2 regions of the Paenibacillus sp. CB74 genome follow, and region 1 is predicted to be linked to the other one. Evidence: riboswitches for the same ligand, from Rfam matches in the RefSeq annotation. Region 1 holds a riboswitch; the other holds the start of a gene.
The links. A riboswitch is a leader RNA that binds a small molecule or an ion and turns the genes downstream of it on or off. The one in region 1 is predicted to bind glycine.

Region 1 (8,712 bases):
AGTGAATGTACCCTGTCCAGTAAAATCAAGTCGTCGATTGGCAACAGCCGCGAAGAGTGAATTCGCTGCTCTGTCTCAACTAATAATCTGTGAAAATAAGCTTGCTCATCTTGGGAGAATGTCAGCCCCAGTTGAGTGGATAACACACCGCATAAGCGGGAAGCCATATAAGGTGGAACCTTCATCTCATCCTGCTCTGCAGTTGCATCTTCCATGTTCTCTCGCGGAGAAATACGGCCAATGCCAAAGCCTTTACGAATACGTACAACTGCGACGGATAATTGAATCAGCAGCTTCATGTATTGGCGTTCCGGGATGTTCTCCAGCCATTCGATATCTGGTTGCCATAACGCATTTTCGATCGTAAGCACATCACCGTGTCCAATCATATCCAGCAATTTTTGGTTTACGATGGAGCCACCTTGTTCAGGTTGTCTTCCGAACAGGTCGGATTCATCCAGAAATTCCAAAGCAAGTGCAGCTATGGCTGTGCGATGAATCGTCTCACTCCCGTTAATCTTGACGCCATATCCACGTCTGCGAACCAGCTTCAGTCCCGCCTGACGAATCCGTGACTCCAGATCATCCAGATCTGTGGTTACGGTGGATACGGTCACTTTCAAATCCGAAGCCAGAGCGAGTAATTTCACAGGCTCCGCTTCATCAAGCAGGATGCAAAGCATGAAGAGCTTACGCTCTTCCGGCGTAAACTCTACATATTCTTTACCCTCCAGTTGCTGGCGCAATACAGCCAGATCATCGGAACTGGCATCAATTCGGATACCGGTTCCTGATTTTTTTTCCAGCCTCATGCCCAAAGGTTCAAGCCATTGTTCAATCATTTGCAGCTCCCGGTGAACCGTTCGGGTACTAACCTTTACTTCAACGGCAATTTCACCGGCAGTGACTTCATGTGGATGCTCCAGCAGAAACTCCACGATTTCACGTTGTCTTTTGGTAATACTCATATCTCAGCCTCCGGCTCAGGGAAAACGATTGCGCGCAATTACTTCAGACGTTCAACAAGCGCATCGTATTCCGGGCTTTTTAGGAAGTTGTCGATGGATATATGTTCTGCGTTCGGCGCAACGGAGCGGGCACGATCGGTTAATATTTGTTGTGTGATTACCACATCTGCATCCGGCGGGATATCACTGATGGCCGTGTTGGTCACCGTAACGTCAATCCCCTCTGCCTTCATCTTCTTGCGGAGAATGGAAGCACCCATGGCACTCGACCCCATGCCTGCATCACAGGAGAAGACAATCTTCTTCACATCTGTTTTCACTGTAGAAGAAGCCTTATCTGAAGCTCTGTCTGCTTCACGATGATTATTAGCCGTAATGCCTGCGTTTGGCACGGTTCCTTGACTCTTCATGTCTTTCATCCGACTGGATGCGGACTCCAAATCTTCGTCCTTTTGTTTACCCGTTTTCAGCAACACTGCTGCAATCAAGAATGAAACGACTGCTGCTACAAGCACCCCTGCGAGCATTGGCAGGTATCCACCTTTTGGTGTTAACAGGAAATACGCGATAATACTACCCGGTGATGGTGCCGAAACAAGTCCTGCTCCGGTGAGCATGAATGTTAATGTACCTGCGACGCCACCCGCGATTGCGGCAAGAATCAGAATCGGTCTCATCAGAATATAAGGGAAGTAGATCTCATGAATTCCCCCGAAGAAATGAATGATAACGGCACCTGGTGCAGAAGATTTGGCCATTCCGCGTCCAAAGAAGCAGTAAGCAAGCAAGATACCCAGTCCCGGACCCGGGTTGGATTCAAGCATGTATAGAACAGATTGTCCTAATTCTCTTGCCTGATCTGTTGCAATTGGTGTCAGAATACCGTGGTTGATTGCATTGTTCAGGAACAATACTTTACCTGGTTCGATAATCAGGTTGACCAGCGGTAGCAAGCCCAGATTCATCAGACCTTGCACACCGGCAGACAATACTTTGCTAATCGCTTCTACAGCTGGCCCAATACCCAGTAGAGCAAAAATCCCCAAGATCCCGCCAATAATACCGGCTGAGAAGTTGTTAACCAGCATTTCGAATCCGGCTTTAACTTTACCTTCGATTGATTTATCGAATTTTTTGATGATCCATGCTGCCAGTGGTCCGGCAATCATGGCACCGAGGAACATCGGAATATCACTACCCACGATGACCCCGATGGTCATAATGGCACCTACGACACCACCACGCTGACCATGCACCATCGTACCCCCGGTGTAACCAATTAACAGTGGGAGCAAATATTTAATCATTGGATCAACTAACTGTGCTAGTGTCTCGTTAGGGAACCAGCCTGTTGGAATGAACATGGCCGTAATTAATCCCCAGGCGATGAACGCTCCCATATTCGGCATGACCATACCACTCAGGAATCGGCCAAAACGCTGCACACCTACCCGTAGCCCACCTTTGGAATTGGACGATTGGTCCAAATTACTCATTGTATTATCCTCCTTGGATCAAGTGATTATGACTTATGAAAGGGGTATCATTTCTCCCCTGCTGTAATCCTAAGCGAGAATGCTCTCCTGTTCAATGAAATGAAAGCGTACTTTCGTCATGAACAATGATGACAACATTAGGTTATGTAATCGTTTTTATTGATGCATAATGGCTAAAACCATTGGTACACAAGGCTTTTCCTGCCTATGACTTTTGTCATTTCCAGCATCATTTTCTAACCTATAGCTTGGTCCAATCAGGTGATTTACATCCCTAATCTGCCTCGATCCCTATTCAAAACCATTCCTGGAAAGCACAAAAAACCTGTGCAAGCATCCGGCTCACACAGGTCGAAACAATATGAAGTTTATTTCATTTTTTTATAAAGTATATGTTAATAAGTACAAGTCCGTTGATCCTATTCTTCCGTATGTTTACGATACGCATCTGCATTCATCAATGCAGACAACGCTGCTGTCAGATCTCCCTCAACACGGATCTCAATCATCCAGCCTTCCTCGTAAGGAGAACTGTTCACAAGTTCAGGTGAGTCCTGCAACGAATCATTGACTGCAATAATTGAACCTGTGACGGGAGAGAACAAGTCCGACACCGTTTTGACCGATTCAATCGTTCCAATGCTGTCTTCTGCTTTTACATTGGATTCAAGGTCAGGCAATTCCACAAACACAATGTCACCCAGCTGATGCTGCGCGAACTCGGTAATGCCAATACGTACAGTATCCTCCCCTACGGTTTGCACCCATTCGTGCTCTTCACTGTACAGGAAATCACTTTTCAATTCGCTCATCGATATCCGCCTCGCTTTTCATTAATGAGTGCATGCGTTCTTTGACCTTAACCTTTTTCCCAGAACATAGCGTATGATATTTCGGATTCAAATGTCAAGATACCTCACAATTTATTTGATGACGGCCTCTCCAAACCGTAACCTAAATACACTCTTTCTACATATACTGGTGAAAACTAGAATAGTAAGCGCAGTCTTTTTAAATACACGAACAATATAATTCAAAATACAATAAATATTCGGTTTTAATTCAATATCAATGATATCGTTCTTGACATCAGTAGTGGATTCACGTTTTAATGAGGAGAGTAAATGTGTTTATTGGACTATGTTATACCCGCGGATGAATGTAAAGGGAGAGATTACCCGTGACACCCGATTCGGGATGTACATGAGGTAACGCCGAAGGAGTAAACCACCGATAAGCGGGGGTGAATCTCTCAGGCAAAAGGACTTTTACGGGACGCAACTCTGGAGAGCATCTATTCGCCCTGTACGGGCGTTATGATCACCCAAGGGGAAACCTGTTGTACAATACAGCGGGGTAACTCTCAGGTACAAGGGACAGAGCCTTAGAATACAGCGTGCTACTTGGCATGCCGATTCTTTGGCCTGTCCTTTTCCTTTTTCCCAAAAAAACGAAAAACAGGATTTCAATCGGCGCTGCCATAGCTGCCTTACCATACTTATCTACGAATGACTTCTAGCTGATAAATTAAAAAATACCCTGGTTCATTGATCCACGATTGCATATTCGGCCGTTTGACGGCCCATGACGAGGTGATTTGATGTCCGATTTGCTTAGAACACCACTCTTTCCCCTGTATCAGCAATACGAAGGCGTACGGTGCATTGATTTTGGAGGCTGGGAGCTTCCGGTGCAATTCAGCGGAATCCAGAAAGAACATGAAGCGGTGCGTGAGCGTGCTGGACTGTTTGATGTATCCCATATGGGCGAATTCACTGTACAGGGTGAGCAGGCTGAAGTTTTTTTGCAACAAATGACAACCAATGATGTAACCACGCTGGTTCCCGGTCAAGCCCAGTACACCCTGATGTGTTATCCAGATGGTGGTGTGGTGGATGATCTGCTCGTGTATAAGCTGGAAGATCAGCATTATATGCTCGTCGTTAACGCCTCCAATATCGACAAGGACTGGGCGTGGCTGCAAGATCACTTGATCCCTGGCGTAAACATGACCAACGATTCGGAGCAGACGGCGCTACTTGCCCTGCAAGGTCCACTGGCTGTGGATATTATCGGAAAAGTTACCGAAACGGATGTATCCACGATTGAACCGTTTCGTTTTGTGCAGGATGCCGAAGTCTGTGGAGTAAAATTGCTGTTGTCCCGTACCGGTTATACCGGTGAAGATGGCTTTGAACTATATATTCCAGCAGATCAGGCCGCTACCGTCTGGAACGGATTAATGCAAGCAGGCGAAGGTCACGGACTGGTGCCAACCGGACTTGGTGCCCGAGATACATTGCGCTTTGAAGCTAGGCTGCCCCTGTATGGACAGGAATTGTCGGCAACCATCTCTCCGCTTGAAGCTGGCGTTGGTATGTTTGTGAAACTGAATGCTGGACCTTTTATCGGACACGAAGCCTTGTTACAGCAAAAAAATGACGGGCCCGCCCGTAAACTGGTCGGCATCGAAGTGCTGGAGCGCGGTATTCCTCGCTCCCACTATCCGATTTACGCCGAAGGCGTACAGATCGGTGAAGTGACAACAGGCACGCAATCACCTACATTGAAGCGTAATCTGGGGCTTGCCCTCATCGACAGCAAATACGCTGCGCTGGGAACCCCGCTTGAGATTGAGATCCGAGGGAAGAAACTGAAAGCCGAGGTCGTAAAGACCCCTTTTCATAAACGGACACGTACGTCAAAGACACTTACTCAAGGAGCTGATCAATCATGAGCAAGCACCGCTACATTCCCATGACAGAACAGGATCAGAGTGCCATGCTCGCAACCATCGGTGTGGATTCACTGGAGGAACTGTTCCAGGACATTCCTCAGGAGATTCGTTATCAGGGCGAGCTGCCCGTATCCTCCAAACTTGATGAATATGCGCTGACACGGCACATGTCCAAACAAGCTGGTGCCAACGCCAATTTCGAAACACACGCAAGCTTCCTCGGCGCAGGCATATACGATCATCATGTTCCTTCCGTCATCAATCATGTCATTTCACGTTCCGAGTTCTACACTGCCTACACACCTTATCAGCCTGAGATCAGTCAAGGTGAACTACAGGCTATTTTCGAATTTCAATCCTACATTTGTGAATTAACCGGTATGGCTGTAGCCAATGCCAGTATGTATGACGGCGCAACCGCCTTTGCTGAAGCAGGTAATCTGGCCGCAGCGGCAACTCGTCGCAAACAGCTTATCGTATCCCGTACCGTTCATCCGGAAGCCCGTCAGGTATTGCAGGCGTATGCGCACGGACTCCGTCTGGAGATTATCGAGATCGGTTATAAGGATGGGGTCACGGACTGGGATGCCCTGCAAGCCGCCATATCGGATGATACCGCAGCTGTCATGATCCAGAGCCCGAACTTCTTTGGTGCCGTGGAAAATGTAAAACAAGCGGCCGACCTCGTGCATGCGCACAAGGGCCTGCTCGTCGTAAGTGCTAACCCGCTATCGCTGGGTCTGCTGGAAGCCCCAGGCAAGCTGGGTGCCGACATCGTTGTTGGCGATGCGCAGCCCCTTGGCATCGCCGCTTCACTCGGCGGCCCGACATGCGGATATTTCGCCGTATCCCAGCCTCATATGCGCCGAATTCCTGGCCGAATTGTAGGCCAGACAATGGACCGCAACGGCAAACGTGGATTTGTACTCACACTGCAAGCACGTGAACAGCACATCCGCCGCGAAAAAGCGACATCCAACATCTGTTCCAACCAGGCTCTGCTTGCACTCAGCGCATCTGTATATATGTCCATTATGGGTAAACAAGGCATGATTGATGTCGCGGATCTGAATCTGCAAAAGAGTCATTACACCCTAAATACATTAACTGCGATTTCCGGTGTTAGCCTGACATTTAATGCCCCAACTTTCAATGAATTTGTGATTAAGCTGCCTGAAGGAACTGACGTGGATGCCCTTCAGTTGAAACTGTTGGATGCGGGCTTTATTGGTGGCTATGAACTTGGACGTGATTATCCGGAGCTTGCCGGACATATGCTTATTGCTGTTACCGAACGACGTAGCAAAGAAGAGATCGACGAATTTGCACGAGTATTGGAGGGATCGCTGTGACTCAGGAAACGACAACAACGACAACATCGATACAAGGACAAGGACAATCTGAAATGGGTGCCTCTGTCTCCACTCCGGCTCAATCTGAGACAGCTACAACATTCAGCGCACAGACCTTATCTCCTGCTCCGGAACAATCCTTGATCTTTGAACTCAGCAGCCCTGGACGTGTCGCTTATTCCCTGCCGGAATGTGACGTTCCTCGTCAGGCTGTTGATACGTTGATTCCCCGGGAAATGCTCCGTTCGGAAGCAGCAGCACTGCCAGAAGTATTTGAGGTAGATGTTATCAGACACTATACTGCGCTGTCCCGTCGTAATTTCGGCGTAGATAACGGATTTTATCCGCTGGGTTCTTGTACGATGAAATACAATCCGAAGATTAATGAGGATGTTGCACGTTACAATGGTTTCGCCAAAATCCACCCTTATCAGCATGAATCCAGCATTCAAGGTGCACTTGAACTGTTATATACTTTGCAAAATGACCTTGCGGGGCTGACAGGTATGGATGCGGTAACCCTGCAACCAGCCGCTGGTGCCCATGGAGAATGGACTGGACTTATGATGATTCGTGCGTACCACGAAGATCGTGGTGAACAACGTACCAAAGTCATCGTGCCCGATTCATCTCACGGCACCAACCCGGCAAGTGCAACCGTTGCAGGATTTGAGACCGTGACGATTCCATCCCGCGCAGATGGACTGGTTGATCTGGACGCACTCCGTGCAGCCGTTGGTACGGATACAGCAGCATTGATGCTGACGAACCCGAATACACTGGGTTTGTTCGAGAAAGACATTCAGGAGATTGCATCCATCGTACACCAAGCTGGTGGCTTGCTGTACTACGATGGCGCGAACTCCAATGCCATTATGGGCATTACCCGTCCGGGTGATATGGGCTTTGACGTGGTGCATCTGAACTTGCACAAAACGATGAGCACGCCTCATGGCGGTGGTGGACCTGGTGCCGGACCCGTCGGGGTGAAGAACCGTCTGATCCCGTTCCTGCCTAAACCGATGGTGATCAAGAATGATGATGGTGTGTATTCACTGGACCGTGAAGGAGATCAATCCATTGGCCGGGTCAAAGCGTATTATGGCAACTTCGGTATTTTGGTACGTGCCTATGCCTACATTCGCACCTATGGACCGGAAGGCTTACGCCGTGTATCGGAGTGTGCCGTACTGAATGCCAACTATATGATGGCCCGTCTCGCACCTTACTACGAGATTCCGTATCCAGGGGTATGCAAACATGAATTCGTCATGTCTGGTCGGGGATTGAAGCAGTATGGTGTGCGTACACTGGATGTTGCCAAACGATTACTTGATTTTGGATATCACCCGCCAACGGTGTACTTTCCGCTCAACGTTGAAGAATGCATCATGATCGAGCCGACGGAAACCGAAAGCAAAGAAACGCTGGATGGATTCATTGATACGATGATACGGATTGCCAAAGAAGCGGAAGAGACACCAGAGTTGGTACTCAACGCACCTTACGGAACACCGGTCACTCGTCTGGATGAAACAACAGCAGCTCGTAAACCTGTACTGAACTGCGCTTGCAGTTAATCTAATCATTGTTCTCACAGAAGCTCTTGCTGACATTCCAATCAGCAAGAGCTTTTCGAATTGCCTTCCCTCCGAATCATATTACCCCGCTCATAACAAAAAAAGCCGATATCCACAATGAATCGCGGATACCGGCAAAATTGCTGCACGACTGCAGCTTTTTATCGGAAAAAGAAACCCTTAAAATCGGGTGGAAACCCCTTAAAATTACATTATGCTTGAATGCTTTGAACCAATTCAACGACTTGTTCAGCCGTTTGCATATCCAGAGCTTTAGCAGCCAGTTCCTGCATATCCGCACGGGACAGCTTGGTGATCTGACTACGAGCTGGCAGAATGGATGTTGCGCTCATGCTGAACTCATCCAATCCAAGGCCGAGCAGCAATGGAATTGCTGTTTCGTCTCCTGCCATCTCACCGCACATGCCAACCCATTTGCCTTCACGATGCGCTGCATCGATAACCATTTTAACCAAACGCAAAATGGCTGGGTTGTAAGGTTGGTACAGATACGATACACGTTCGTTCATACGGTCTGCAGCCATAGTGTATTGAATCAGATCGTTCGTTCCGATACTG
Region 2 (8,712 bases), 2.1 Mb from region 1:
AGGGTGTGATCGACCATCTGGATTACATCAGTGATCTGGGCATTAATGCGATCTACTTCACACCCATCTTTGAAGCTACCACCAATCACAAATACGATACCGAAGACTACCTGCGGGTAGACCGGCATTTTGGTGACGCAGATACCGTGAAGCGACTGGTCGAGCTGTGCCACGCACGTGGAATTCGCGTCTTGCTGGATGCTGTGTTCAACCATTCCGGGAAGACGTTTGCCCCGTTTGTGGATGTGCAGAAGAACGGAGAACAATCCAAATACAAGGACTGGTTCCATGTACATGAATTCCCGCTGGACGTGAAAGACGGCATTCCTACGTATGAGACTTTCGGATTCGAAGCGCACATGCCTAAGTTGAATACGGAGAATCCCGAGGTTAAGGCCTATCTGCTGGAGGTTGCCGAGTACTGGATTAAGGAAGTGGGTGCAGACGGATGGCGATTGGATGTTGCCGACGAAGTGGATGATGCCTTCTGGCGTGATTTCCGCCGAGTAGTCAAAGATGCTAATCCGGATGCCTATATTCTGGGCGAAGTATGGAATGAGTCCTCCTCCTGGCTTCAAGGCGACCAGTTCGATGCGTCCATGAACTATCCGTTTACCGATGCTGTGAATGCTTTCTTTGTAAAAAATACAATGCATGCCGAACAGTTCGCGAACTCCATCGGTCGGCAATTATCCCGTTATCCGCTTCAAGCCAGCGAAGTTGCATTCAACCTGCTGGACAGTCACGATACCCCGCGGCTGCTCACGCTATGTGAAGGCGACCAGCGCAAGATGAAGCTAGCTGCGTTATTCCAGTTCAGTTACATGGGCGCGCCGTGCATCTATTACGGAGACGAGATTGGCATGGACGGTGACCATGATCCGGGCTGCCGTAAATGCATGGAATGGGATGAAGCGAAGCAGGACCGTGAGCTGCTAGACTTTTATCAGAAACTGATCTCCCTGCGTCATGCTCATCCTGCCCTGCGTGCAGAAGGCACCGTTCGTTTCCTGCAGGCTCGCTCGGATGGCAGCCAATTGGTATTCGAACGGCAGAATGAAGAGGAACGCATTCTGGTTCTGTTCAATCGCTCGGAAGAGACGGCTATTGTCGAGCTGGAGGCGGGTGACGAGGAATGGACCGAGCTATTCGGTGGAAACCATCGTACCGCCAAGGATGATGGCGTGTATGCCATTGAATTGCCCGCGTATGGATATGCCGTACTGAGTACGGCTGTAAGCCAGGACTAGATTCATAATACAGATACATCTGAAGTCACTTATAAGTAGCCTAGCTTCACATCATTTGGCGGCATTAAACAAGCGTCCTGCAGAACCCGAATTCGGGTTCGCGGACGCTTGTTTTTATATCGCCGTTATACATCATCATGTCACTGGTTATTCCTCGGTGACCCCCGTTCAGATTAAACCTGAGGATCCGTTTCCGCTTGAACAGTATCCGTCCCACTTGTAGCTGTGTCAGCATCCGCTGGCTTCGACTCCGTCTCAGGCTCTGCACGCTTGGCCTTCGGTTTAGCCAGCTTCTGCATCATTTTGCGACCCGTTGGTGTCTGAGCCAACCCACCTTGGGCTGTCTCCCGGTGGCGGCTCGGCATCGCACTGCCTACTTCCAGCATCACGTCGATGACTTCATCTGACGGAATAGCACTACGCACTCCGGCCAATGCCATGTCGGCCGCAGCCAGCGCCGTAACGGCACCCAGTCCGTTACGTACGATGCATGGAATTTCAACGAGACCTGCGACCGGATCGCAGATCAGGCCCAGTGTATTTTTTAACGCTAGACCAACGGCATGAACGACCTGTTCCGGTGTACCTCCACGCAGTTCAACCATGGCACCCGCAGCCATGCCGATCGCGGAACCCACTTCTGCCTGACAGCCACCTTCTGCACCAGAGATAAATGAATTGTTGGCAATAACATAACCAATCGCTCCCGCGCAGAACAACCCATTCACCAAATGTTCGTCCGTCCAGCCAAATCGCTCCTGTGAGCTGATAAAAACACCAGGGATGATGCCGCAGGAACCGGCTGTAGGTGTTGCCACAATCCGGCCCATGGAGGCATTCACTTCAGATACACACAGGGCATACGCCATGGCAAGTGCGGAAGCATCTCCTGAGCAAGTCTCACCTTTGCGAATGTACTCGGCCATTTTTTTACCGTCTCCACCCGTTAATCCACTACGTGATGTGGTATCTTCCGTTAACCCTTTACGCACCGCTTCCTTCATCACCTGATAATATTCAGACATCTGTTTCACAACATCCGCTTCCGGTGTATTGGTCTCCTGAACCTGCTCCTCGATCATCAATTGAGCAATCGTTTTGGATTCCGCTGTACAGATCGTATTCAGTTCATGTAAATGTTTAAATCGCATCCGAATCAACTCCTCTCTTCAAATCGATGACACGAATGTCCAGTACATGATCCAGCTCTTTTAGACGCTTGAGCATATCAGGATTCGGCACGCCGTCCATCTCCATCGCAGTAAGTGCTTCGCCATCACGGGCTTTCCGATCCACCTGCATATACCCGATGTTAACCCCAGATGAACTGATCGTGGACGTTACCGAGGCAAGCACCCCTGCCTTGTCTGCATGTCGCAGCACGAGTGTCGGAAACTCACCACTAATCTGGACACGAAAATCATTCATCGCATGCACCGACACACTACCACCACCAATAGAAGCACCGATTAAGGAACATGTACGCCCTTCATGCCACAACTCAATTTTGACCGTATTGGGATGAGGAGCAGGCAGACCGCTTGTATAAAACTCAACCTCCATACCCGCTTCCTCTGCGTATTGCTCCGCATCCGGGATGCGCGGATCGTCTGTAACATAATCCAGCAGACCGCCGATCAGTGCCAGATCTGTTCCGTGGCCCTGATACGTATCAGCAAATGAACCGTAGAGCGTCAGCCGGGCACGTTCAGGCGTACAACCTAGCCACTGACGCGCAATTCTTCCCAGTCTTGCTGCTCCAGCTGTATGTGAACTTGAAGGCCCCGTCATCGACGGACCAATAATTGAGAAAACATCTTTAAATCGCACCTCATAACCCTCCAATTGTATTCGTCATTTCCATCCAGATCCCATGCCATAATGTTCCTTTATTACTGAATGATGACATCAAAAAAGGACAGAAGAAGGCCACAGGCCCTCTCTCTGTCCTCGATACCTGAGAGTTTCACGATCAGCAGTGTCTCACGACAAGGTGCATGCCCTACAATTGCAGACAAGTCACCAGACTGACTGATCATATACCCCTTGGGTGGCGCAGTTCGCGCACTCTCCAGAGTTGCGTCCAACGATGGTACATTTACCTGAGAGATTAACCACTGGGCCGGGTGCGCAGCAGCTTGCTCCTTCGGTGCCTGAACACTAGCCATTGCTCGGCTAACTCAGGTCTCTCCCGCTCGTTATCATCCGCTGTATGGAACCATTCTGAGCGTATGTCAGAACAGTAATGGAAATCGTTCATTCTTCTTCATTAAGATTAATCGACCGGAAGATCAGTGTCAACAAACTTAACGATTTCTTTAGATGTTTTTCCTTCATTTTCGATTGATTCGATGAAAACCAGAATATTTTGTCAGCTTTCATCACATTAATTCGGTAAAAGAAATTTTTTAAACAGATTATTTCATTTCCCTTCAATTCATAAAGCGCTTACTACTATTTATGATATTATCCACGAAACTGTTCGGGTATTCAGGCAACCATGATTTTTGAACTACCTGTTCATAGCCCTTCCGGATCTGCACATCTGAATTATAATTCACAGTTCGTAGAAGATACTCTCGTTCTGTACATAAGGTCTGCAATACTTGCTGCATAACTTCGGCATGCGATCTTTCATCCATTCGTGCCTAGACTCGTTCGCCATCTGAAAAGCATAATAACCAAGTGTAAAGATCAGCATGAACCCTTCCATTAAACGGATATCTCGATCCGTCAGTGGTGCGATCTGTTTTGTGTATCCAGATAAGAATATGTCACGTTCCTCCCGATTAAATATAAGCGCTGCCCCCCCGGCATCAAAAAGATAATAACCATAACCGTGTAGACAAAAATCAATCATGGACATCCCCTGATCCGTGATCAGCAGATTATTGCGAGTAATATCTCCATGAATAACGCCCCAGGTCTTTTCATCGAGAGGGTACGCTCCTAACTGCTCGTTAATGTTCTCAAACGTCTCCCGAAGCAGATCGAAGTCTTCCGTTGTAAAAATTCCCAATCGGACTCCCTCTTCCAGCTGCCCTAGCATGACCAAATTCTCATGGCCATTGCCATATGCCGGGCGTACCTTAGTTCGATCTGTCTGATTCTCCACACGTCCATATTGATGAAGCATCTGCAGCTGAGCACCAAGATCATATATCTGCTCTGTTGTCAGGCGTTCTCCCTGTTGGATGTCCCTGCCCTCAATCCACTCCAGTACTGTACAGCAGATTTCTTTACCTTCTTCACTTGTCCATAACGTGACCCAATCTCCCGATACATTGCGTACCGGATGTTGGACGCGTAATGCTGTTGTTGCATTTAACTCATGAAGCAGGTCCATCTCTGCCTCCAATGCAGAAGGCGTGTGCTGAATGCCTGACATACTTGCATATGCTGCTTGATGGATACGGAGCAGATACTTCTGCCCGCTTGCTTCATCAACGACATGATACGTCAGATTCTCGTTATGACGAATATAGGAAACGACAGGTTTTTCAATCGCGTAATTCTGTATGACCTGTGTTGCCACATGGTAGTAAGACCTCTGATCCGTAGTGATTATCAACATCTCCTTTAAATTTATGTAAACGCTATCTTTGTACTAAATATCGTAGCATAATGTTGATCCTGCATACAGAAAATCCCACTGTAATTATAAAATAAAAAGCACAACCCCCGAACAAACGTCCAGGCATTGTGCTTCTGTCTCTATTTATTTCTTCATCTCTCTGTCTGTTGCTCTATGTGACACTCCACTCCATGATCCAATTATCCGAAACGCCCCATAATGTATTCTTGCGTCAGACGATTGTCCGGGTTCGTGAAAATATGCTCTGTATCCCCGTGCTCAATCATGCTGCCCAGATAAAAGTAAGCTGTATAATCCGAAATACGTGCTGCCTGCTGCATGTTATGGGTAACAATAACAATCCGCAGCTCCTTCTTGAGCTCGGTAATCAATTCTTCAACTTTACCCGTGGATACCGGGTCTAGTGCAGATGCAGGCTCATCGAGCAGCAGAATCTGCGGATCAACAGACAAGGCGCGGGCGATACATAACCGCTGCTGTTGTCCACCTGAGAGAGACAAGGCTGATTCATTCAGTCTGTCTTTCACTTCGTCCCAAAGCGCAGCACGACGCAAGCTTTTTTCCACAATCTCATCCAGTGCCTTCTTACTCTTCGTACCACGGTAGCGGGGGCCAAACGCGATATTGTTGTAGATGGACTTATGAAAAGGATTCGGCTTCTGCCACACCATGCCAATCTTCTGGCGAAGCTTGATTACATCGGTTCCAGGCTCATTCAGATCGTTACCATCCATCCAGATATGTCCCTCTGTGCGGGAACCGGCGATCTCGTCGTTCATTCGGTTAAGCGACCGTAGGAACGTAGATTTACCACACCCAGACGGCCCGATAAGTGCCGTTACACTCGATTCGGGAAACGTCAGGCTGATCTGCTTGACCGCCTGAAAATGTCCATAATATATGCTTAACTGTTCCGTACCAAAAGGTATGGCCATGTTGGTTCCTCCTTATTTCGAAGCTGTCATGCGGCGGAATACAACCCGACCGATCCAGCGCGCACTTAGATTGAACGCCAGCACGAGAATGACAAGCACGGCGGATGCCCCTGCTGCCACCTCTTTGGAATCTGGTCCAATGCCTTCACTGTTCACTTTCCAGATATGGACAGCAAGTGTCTCTGCCGGACGGAACGGATTAAGCGGTGATCTCGGACTCGTCGGATTCCAATCTGTAAAGTCCAATGGCGGACTACTCATACCTGCGGTAAACATCAATGCTGCCGCCTCACCGAAGATCCGGCCCGATGCCAGAATCGTACCCGTAATCAAGCTCGGCAATGCCACAGGCAGCAGAATGGAAGTGATAATCTTCCACTTGGACAGTCCAAGTGCCAGACCTGCTTCCTTCTGTTCCTTCGGAACGGCCCGGAAGGCCTGCTCCGTTGTCCGCACCATCAGTGGCAAGTTAAAGATCGCCAGAGCCAGGGCACCCGAGATCAGGGAGAAACCAAGACCAAATTGATTGACTAGCAACAAGAGACCAAACAAACCGATAACGATGGAAGGGAATGATGACAACACTTCAACGACAAGACGAATGAAGCTGGTGATCTTGCCTGGCTTGGCGTACTCCGCCATGTAAATCCCACCACCCCATCCGAGTGGAATGGTCACAATCAACGTCAGAATCAACAGGAATACGGAGTTAAAGAGCTGTGGACCAATCCCGCCGCCACCTTTAAGCAACTGGGGTGCGCTCGTCAGGAAGTTCCAGCTAATATGTCCAATGCCTCTATACATGATGAAGCCAAGCAGACCGAGCAATATAATAACAATGAACAGGGCCAATACAACGATAACGGATGTTGCAATTTTATCTACCGTCTTTGCCTTCATTTTCATACCCGGTTCCTCCTTTCAAGCAGGCGAACCAGAATGACGAAGACAAATGTCATCACCAGCAGGACAAGCGCCATACTCCACAGTGCATTGTTATGAACAGAACCCATCGTGGTGTTACCCATGCTGAGTGTAATTACACTTGTTAATGTTGAAGCCGATTCGAGCAAGGATGTTGGAACATGCGGTGCATTACCGATAACCATCTGCACAGCAAGGGCCTCACCAAAAGCACGGGCCATACCCAATACGACACCTGTCAACAAAGCTGGCAAAGTCGTTGGAATGATGACACGGTAGATGGTTTGCCAGCGAGTGGCACCCAGTGCGTACGAGGATTCACGCAATCCTTTTGGCAACGCGGACAAAGCGTCTGCCATAATACTTGTTACCGTAGGAAGAATCATTACCGCAAGAACAAGACATCCGGCTGCAATCCCGACGCCTGTTCCACCAAAGATACTGCGCAGCAAAGGTACGATGACACTCAGACCGATAAATCCATACACAACGGACGGAATTCCGGACAAGAGCTCAATCGCAGGTTGCAATATCTTTTTCCCTTTACCCGGTACAATCTCTGTCATGAAGAGTGCTGCACACAGGCCAAGTGGACTAGCGATCAATGCTGCAAGCAAGGTTGTAATGAAAGAACCTGTAATGAACGGCAATGCCCCGTAGAACGCAGGTTCTCCAGTTGGATTCCACGTCTTTCCACCAAGGAATTCGCTTATGCTTATTCCGTTTTGGAAAAATGTGGACAGTCCCTTGGACGCTACAAAATAAACAATGGAAAACATGACAACGATCAGGAAAACGACACAAATCGACGTATAGATCCGTCCCGTCCACTCTTCCCAATAATGTTTTTCTTTTAAGGGCCGGCGCGGTTTCAACTTGTTATTCATTACCGTTCCCCCTTCGGTCTGTTCCATAACAACCATCCTTCTATAGTAGAATTAATGCAAAATATGGGATTATTTCAGAGCAAACCGCGTAAAGAGGCGGGACCTAAGTCCGCCTCTTTCGCTGTATGCGCAAGTTCAAAGATTATTGAACCACATTACCTGCTGCATCGCGTTTTACTTTCATGCCTGACATTGGAATGTATCCAAGTTCTGTCACGTCGTTTTGTTGAATTTCGTCACTCAGGATATAGTCCAGGAACGCTTTTGTTGCTGCATCCGGCTCACCTTTGGTGTACATGTGCTCGTAAGCCCACACTGGATAAGTTCCTGCTTCCACGTTCTCAACTGTTGCTTCTACACCTTCGTATTTCAGCACTTGCAAGCTGTCATCCAAGTAAGACAGGGCAAGGTAACCAATAGCACCTGGTGTTTCAGCTACCAATTTTTTTACGTTACCAGAAGAATCTTCTTGAATCGAACCTTGGATATCATCCATTTTTGCACCCAATGCATACTTCTCGAACGTTGCACGCGTACCGGAACTACTTGGACGGTTTACAATAACAATTGCTTTATCCGCGCCACCAACGTCTTTCCAGTTCGTCACTTTACCGGAGAAAATGTCGACCAGTTGCTGCTTCGTCAAATCTTCTACACCTGCATCTTTGTTGCTAACTGGAGCCATAGCTACTACGGCTACTTGATGGTCAACCAGTTCTTTTACTTTGGCTTCGTCCTCCAGCTTCTCTTCAGCGAATACATCAGAGTTACCGATTGTAGCTTGTCCGTCAGATACTTGTGTCAAACCAGTACCACTACCGCCACCTTGAACTTGAACCGTTACGTTCTTATATTCATCAACTGCCATAAATTTCTGTCCAGCTTGTTCTACCAGAGGTAACAATGCTGTCGATCCGACTGCCAGAATGTTACCGCTAAGCTCAGCAGTAGCTTCCCCTGAACCATTGCTTGCAGCACCCTCTGTACCCGCGTCATTTTTCGATCCGCATGCAGCGAGCACCAGTACGAACGTTAAGGTCATCAAAATAAACGGCAACTTTTTAAACATGTTTTGTTTTCCTCCCCCAATGTAGTGATGGCGTTTTGTGAATTTGTTTGTT

Region 2: it holds a riboswitch for glycine, as region 1 does, so the genes downstream of both, sdaAB (L-serine ammonia-lyase, iron-sulfur-dependent subunit beta) here and gcvT (glycine cleavage system aminomethyltransferase GcvT) in region 1, are expected to answer to the same signal.

What each region holds. Positions count from the first base shown of each region.
Region 1 covers NZ_CM146009.1:95,109-103,820, reverse strand. Annotated here, with positions in the region: gene ACX9NY_RS00485 (BglG family transcription antiterminator) at 1-968, opposite strand, end outside; gene ACX9NY_RS00480 (PTS mannitol transporter subunit IIBC) at 1,007-2,464, opposite strand; gene gcvH (glycine cleavage system protein GcvH) at 2,884-3,276, opposite strand; glycine riboswitch at 3,620-3,742, shown strand; glycine riboswitch at 3,746-3,846, shown strand; gene gcvT (glycine cleavage system aminomethyltransferase GcvT) at 4,065-5,201, shown strand; gene gcvPA (aminomethyl-transferring glycine dehydrogenase subunit GcvPA) at 5,198-6,553, shown strand; gene gcvPB (aminomethyl-transferring glycine dehydrogenase subunit GcvPB) at 6,550-8,133, shown strand; gene ptsP (phosphoenolpyruvate--protein phosphotransferase) at 8,346-8,712, opposite strand, start outside.
Region 2 covers NZ_CM146009.1:4,818,537-4,827,248, forward strand. Annotated here, with positions in the region: gene ACX9NY_RS21205 (alpha-glycosidase) at 1-1,250, shown strand, start outside; gene sdaAA (L-serine ammonia-lyase, iron-sulfur-dependent, subunit alpha) at 1,424-2,401, opposite strand; gene sdaAB (L-serine ammonia-lyase, iron-sulfur-dependent subunit beta) at 2,391-3,080, opposite strand; glycine riboswitch at 3,193-3,327, opposite strand; glycine riboswitch at 3,332-3,454, opposite strand; gene ACX9NY_RS21220 (phosphotransferase enzyme family protein) at 3,808-4,785, opposite strand; gene pstB (phosphate ABC transporter ATP-binding protein PstB) at 5,025-5,780, opposite strand; gene pstA (phosphate ABC transporter permease PstA) at 5,793-6,680, opposite strand; gene pstC (phosphate ABC transporter permease subunit PstC) at 6,683-7,618, opposite strand; gene ACX9NY_RS21240 (phosphate ABC transporter substrate-binding protein PstS family protein) at 7,734-8,660, opposite strand.